2 regions of the Pantoea eucrina genome follow, and region 2 is predicted to be linked to the other one. Evidence: predicted binding sites of a transcription regulator. Region 2 holds the regulator's gene; the other holds the start of a gene.
What was found. The regulator PhoB, encoded in region 2, activates phosphate uptake and scavenging genes when phosphate is short. The targets are predictions, from matches to a motif close to CTGTCATAAAACTGNCNNAT.
Positions count from the first base shown of each region.

Region 1 (3,208 bases), 670 kb from region 2:
TGCTCAAAGCCAACTTCAAGGTTTCACAGGGCGAAATCGGCGCTATCTTCCGCAATCCGGATCACAAGAACTATCGCGAATGTGGCGATCAAATTCTGCGTAATTTCCTGAAAGGGTTAACGCTTATCCAGCGTCCGGGAACGCCGGCGAAGAAAAGCTGATCGCACGGCGCAGCCTGCAGGCTGCGCCCGCCACGTGCTCAGGCGTGACGCCTGCCGATCACCCAGCGTTTATGCACATAGAGTGAAGCGAAGATCACCGCAGCGCCCGCAATAAAGCTCGGCCAGTGCGGCTTCTCCTGCCAGATCGCCAGATTCACCAGCAGTCCCGCCGGAACGTGCATATTGTTCATAATGCCCAGCGTGCCGGCATCCACCTGCGTGGCGCCATAGTTCCACATAAAATAGCCCAGCCCGGATGCGGCCACACCCAGCCATATCAGCACGCTCCACTGCAGCGTAGTCGTGGGCAGCTTCTGCGGATTGCCCCACAGCGACCAGGCCAGGGCGGCAATCAGCACCGCTCCGAGATAGAACCAGGAGAACGCCGTATGCTGCGGCATAGGCCGCGTCTCCTGCAGCCGTTTGTATCCCACCATGCCGACAGCAAAGCAGAGATTCGCCGCCTGCACCAGCAGCAGACCCAGCCAGAAATGATCGCTGACTTTGTCATAGCGAATAATGGCTGCCCCCGCTACCGCCAGCAGCGCGCTGAAGGCGTAGCCAATGCGCAGCGGACGCCGGCTCAGCAGGTCGTAAATCAGCGTGATATAGAGCGGCGTCATCACCGTAAACAGCAGGAACTCAGATACGCTCAGGTAGAGATAGGCTTCAAAACTGAGCAGATACATAATGCCGAGCTGCAGCATTCCCACCAGCATATAAAGCAGCAGCGTTGATGCCCGGTAGCCGCGCCAGCGCAAAAACGGCAGAAAAACCAGCGCGGCCAGACCTAGGCGCATCAGCACGGAAAACCAGCTATCAACCTGGCCGGCCAGATATTCGCCGATCAGACTGAAAGAAAAAGCCCACAATACAGTGGTGATAATAAGTAACAGCACGGCACACCATTCCCCGATAAACAGACGCGCTAGTGTAATCAAACCCGCCTGCGCCAGCTGAATAATCTGGTTTACAACTGAATACATTTTACTCACTCGTAGCTTGCAGCTATCGATACGTGCTGGTCAGCTGTTACCTCCTGACACAAACTCTGGTCAGAATGCGCATCAACACTGGCTTAAAACCTGGCAAAATGCGCGAAATCCAACATTTGCTGGTTTTTTTCGCTCCTGATTGTCATAAAACTGTAACATATGTGTCACACGTCACAGTAACGCGCAGCAACCATCTCTATTCTTTGCGCGATATGGAAACGCCAGGTTTCCTTTGCGCTTATGCGTATTTCTGCCCCAACCTGCTGGGAAATTCATAACTATTCTGCGCCCCGGAGGGCCACACTCATGCTGAGTATTTTCAAACCTGCACCGCATCGGCCTCAGGTCGCTGACGATCGTGTTGATCCGCTGTATCGCCGGCTGCGCTGGCAGATCTTCCTCGGGATCTTCTTTGGCTATGCGGCTTACTATCTGGTACGCAAAAACTTCGCGCTGGCGATGCCCTATCTGGTTGAACAGGGCTTCTCGCGCGGTGATTTAGGGTTTGCCCTCTCCGGCATCTCTATTGCGTACGGCTTTTCCAAATTCATCATGGGTTCTGTTTCCGATCGCTCAAACCCGCGCGTTTTTCTGCCGGCGGGCCTGATTCTTGCCGCCTCGGTCATGCTGTTTATGGGCTTCGTACCCTGGGCGACCTCCAGCATTATGGTGATGTTTGTGCTGCTGTTCCTGTGTGGCTGGTTCCAGGGAATGGGCTGGCCGCCGTGTGGCCGCACCATGGTGCACTGGTGGTCACAGAAAGAGCGCGGCGGCATCGTTTCGGTGTGGAACTGCGCACATAACGTCGGAGGCGGTATCCCGCCGCTGCTGTTCCTGCTCGGTATGGCGTGGTTTAACGACTGGAAAGCGGCGCTCTATATGCCCGCGTTTGGCGCCATTCTGATCGCGCTGTTTGCCTTTGCCATGATGCGCGATACGCCGCAGTCGTGCGGCCTGCCGCCGATTGAAGCGTGGAAAAACGACTATCCGCCTGATTACAGCGAGAACCATGAACAGGAGCTGACCGCAAAGCAGATCTTTATGCAGTACATTCTACCCAATAAGCTGCTGTGGTATATCGCGCTGGCAAACGTCTTTGTCTATCTGCTGCGCTACGGCATCCTCGACTGGTCGCCGACCTATCTGAAAGAGGTGAAACACTTTACGCTGGATAAATCCTCCTGGGCCTACTTCCTGTATGAGTATGCGGGCATTCCCGGTACGCTGCTGTGCGGCTGGATGTCAGACAAAGTGTTCAGAGGCAATCGTGGCGCGACCGGGGTGTTCTTTATGACGCTGGTGACAATCGCTACCGTGATCTACTGGCTTAACCCGCCGGGCAATCCGGGCATCGATATGCTCTGTATGATTGTGATTGGCTTTCTGATCTACGGCCCGGTGATGCTGATTGGCCTGCACGCGCTGGAACTGGCACCGAAGAAAGCCGCCGGCACCGCAGCGGGCTTTACCGGCCTGTTCGGTTATCTGGGTGGCTCAGTGGCAGCCAGCGCTATCGTTGGTTATACCGTTGATTTCTTCGGCTGGGATGGCGGGTTTATGGTGATGATCGCCGGCTCGGTGCTGGCAGTGGTGCTGCTGCTGCTGACCATGATCAACGAACATAAGCATAAGAAACAGCTGGGATAAGCGAGACGGGCCGGGAGAGACCGGCCCGTTTTTTTACTCCAGAAAGAGTTTACGCAGCGTGTGCGGCACCGCATCGTCCGCATTGCTGCCAATGATCTCCAGCGACGGCAGCGTATCCTTCAGGCGCTGCTGACCGTTGTGCATAATGCACCCTTTACCGGCCATACTCAGCATCTCAACATCATTCATGCCATCGCCGAATGCGATGCACGCTTTCAGCGAATGCCCCAGCTGTTTTGCCACAGCCTCCAGCGCGTGCCCCTTCGACACGCCGCCCGCCATCACTTCCAGACAGGTTGGCAGCGAGAAACTGACGTTAACGCGATCGCCCCAGCGCGCTTCAATCGCCTGCTCCAGCGGCAGCAGACTGGCCGGATCGCTGCAGGTGAAGAAGACTTTGCTGAT
Region 1 covers NZ_CP083448.1:124,155-127,362, reverse strand. Annotated here, with positions in the region: gene LAC65_RS00570 (YehS family protein) at 1-161, shown strand, start outside; gene LAC65_RS00565 (carboxylate/amino acid/amine transporter) at 200-1,060, opposite strand; gene glpT (glycerol-3-phosphate transporter) at 1,463-2,803, shown strand; gene yigL (sugar/pyridoxal phosphate phosphatase YigL) at 2,837-3,208, opposite strand, start outside.
Region 1: a site for PhoB is predicted at 1,296-1,315, ahead of glpT (glycerol-3-phosphate transporter). Genes of this name have one in related genera too.

Region 2 (3,208 bases):
ATCTCCAGCCGCGCACCGTGATGGCTCAGCGCATGCTTGACGATCGCCAGCCCCAGTCCGCTGCCCCCGGTGGCGCGCGACCGCGCTTTATCAACGCGGTAAAAGCGCTCCGTCAGGCGCGGCAGATGCTCTTCGCTGATGCCGGGACCGTTATCGCAGACTTTAAACTCCGCTCCCTGCCGCGTGCGCAGCCAGCTGATATGAATATGCGTGCCTTCCGGCGTGTGGTTAACCGCGTTATAGACCAGGTTCGAGATAGCGCTGCGCAACTGCTCGTCGTTACCCAGTACGCGCAGATGAGGATCGGTATGGAAGTGAACAACATGGCGCCCCTGGCTCAGCGTTTCCGCTTCGCGCTGCAGCAGATGCAGCATGGCCGGTACATCGACCCGCTCTTTGAGATCGAGCGCCGGGGCCGCCTCGATGCGCGACAGCGTCAGCAGCTGCCTGACCAGGCTGTCCATGCGCCGGGTCTGCTCCTGCATCGTGCCCAGCGCTTTGCTGCGCGTGCGCGCATTCATCGCCTCATCGTCCATCATCTCCAGATAGCCCTGCAGCACCGTGAGCGGCGTACGCAATTCATGACTGACGTTGGCAAAAAAGTTGCGGCGGGCACCCTCCAGCTGATGCATCTGGGTCACATCGCGCGCCACCATCAGCCACTGCCCCTCGCTGTAAGGCATCACGCGGAACTCCATGTGCCGCTGATTATTCAGCACCACCGTCAGCGGCCGGGCAAAGTCGCGCTGGCGGATATAGCGGGAGAATTCAGGATAGCGCAGCAGGTTGAGAATATTCTGGCCGTTATCCTCCGGCCAGCGCAGCCCCAGATGCTGCTGAGCGAGGCCGTTGCACCAGAAAATGGTGCCCTCTTCGGTGGTGAGCACCACGGCATCCGGCAGCGACTCCGCGCCGCTGCGAAAACGCCTGATCAGGTTTCCCAGCTCGCGGCGGCGACGGCGGTTACGCAACTGCATCTGGTAGAGGCCATAAAACAGCGGTTCCCAGCTGCCGCGCCCGGTGGGCGGCGTCATTGAGCGGTCGACCCACAGCCAGTGGGAGAGCCGCATCAGATTAGTAAAGTGCCAGGCCAGAACGCCTGAGACGGCTGCCAGCAGCCACCACGGCAGATAACCAAACAGCAGGCCGAACAGCAGCGCAGGCAGACAGGCCAGCGCCAGCTCGGTCAGTAATCGCTTCCAGGAGAGGCGTTCCAGCACGGTAGCAGGCTCCGTTTAGTAGCGGGCAGAGAAACGATACCCTGTTCCGCGTACGGTTTGCACCATACGATCGTGGCCGGAGATTTCCAGTGCTTTACGCAGGCGACGAATATGCACATCTACGGTGCGATCTTCGACATAGACGTTGGTGCCCCAGACGTGGTTCAGCAGCTGTTCGCGGCTGTAGACCCGCTCCGGATGCGTCATAAAGAAATGCAGCAGCTTATATTCGGTTGGCCCCATCTCCAGCGGCGTGGTCTCCGACATCACGCGGTGTGAGGAGGGATCGAGACTCAGCCCCTGCATCTCAATCACCTCTTCGACCGCCATCGGGGAGATGCGCCGCATGACGGCTTTGATACGCGCCATCAGCTCTTTCGGTGAGAACGGCTTGGTGATGTAATCATCTGCGCCCACTTCCAGTCCGCGCACGCGATCCTCTTCCTCACCGCGCGCGGTCAGCATCATGACCGGGATATCGCGCGTCATGGCTTCGCGCTTCAGATGCTTAATAAACTGGATGCCGCTGCCGCCGGGCAACATCCAGTCCAGCAGGATCAGATCGGGCCAGGGTTCAATCAGCCGGCTAATCGCGCTGTCATAATCTTCCGCTTCAATAGGCTGATAGTCGTTCTGTTCCAGCACAAAACATAACATTTCCCGGATGGGCGCTTCATCTTCCACAACCAAAATGCGCTTGGCCATTATTGCTCCTGCGAGTGTGACGGGATGTCACTAGGATATGCGGCGTCATTATGCGTCAGTTTTATGACACTTTTATGAAAAACCCGGCCGGTAAGCAAGAGATAAAAACCACCCTCGCACCGGCAAAAACGTCTTTTTTCCTTTGTGCCCGAAGCCGTTATACTGGCCGCCAGCTTTCAGGCAGGACACCCCATGCGCATTATTCATACCGCAGACTGGCACCTCGGTCAGTTTTTTTACAGCAAGAGTCGCGCCGCCGAACACCAGGCTTTTCTTGACTGGCTGCTCCGGCAAATTGCTGAGCATCAGGTTGATGCACTGATCGTGGCAGGCGATCTGTTTGATACCGGTTCGCCCCCCAGTTACGCCCGTGAAATGTTTAACCGGTTTGTGGTCGCGCTGCAGCCCAGCGGCTGTCAGCTGGTTGTGCTGGCGGGCAATCACGATTCAGTCGCCACGCTGAATGAGTCGCGCGAACTGCTGGCCTGCCTTAACACCCGGGTGATCACCAGCGCTACCCCCGGCAGTGAACAGCAGGTGCTGACGCTGACGCAGCGCGACGGATCGCCGGGCGCGCTGCTGTGCGCCATCCCCTATCTGCGCCCGCGCGATATTCTGCGCAGTCGGGCCGGTCAGTCCGGTCGCGACAAGCAGTTATCGCTGCTGCAGGCGATCGAGCAGCATTACCAGCACTGCTATAGCGCCGCCGTGGCAGAAAGAGAACGGCTGGATGAGCCGCTGCCAATCGTCGCCACCGGCCACCTCACTACCGTGGGCGTGACCAAAAGCGACGCGGTACGCGATATCTATATCGGCACGCTGGATGCGTTTCCGGCGCAGGCGTTTCCGCCCGCAGACTACATTGCACTCGGCCATATTCACCGTGCGCAGCGGATTGCCGGCACGGAACATATTCGCTACAGCGGCTCACCGATCCCGCTCAGTTTTGATGAGAGCGGACGTGATAAAAGCGTCTGGCTACTCGATTTTGGCCGCACGCTGGAGAGCGTAACCGCGCTGACCATACCCGCCTTTCAGCCGATGCAGATGCTAAAAGGTTCGATGGCAGAGATTGAGGCGCAGCTGGCACAGTTTGCCCGCTATGAGGGATCGCTGCCGGTATGGCTGGATATCGAGATCACCACGCAGGAGTACCTCACCGATCTGCAGCGGCGTATTGAACAGCTCACGGCCACGCTGCCGGTAGAGGTGCTGCTGGTGCGCCGCAGCCGCGCGCTGCGTCAGCGCAGCCTGGAACGGCTGACAAATGAGACGCTGAGCGA
Region 2 covers NZ_CP083448.1:789,789-792,996, reverse strand. Annotated here, with positions in the region: gene phoR (phosphate regulon sensor histidine kinase PhoR) at 1-1,220, opposite strand, end outside; gene phoB (phosphate response regulator transcription factor PhoB) at 1,236-1,925, opposite strand; gene sbcD (exonuclease subunit SbcD) at 2,118-3,208, shown strand, end outside.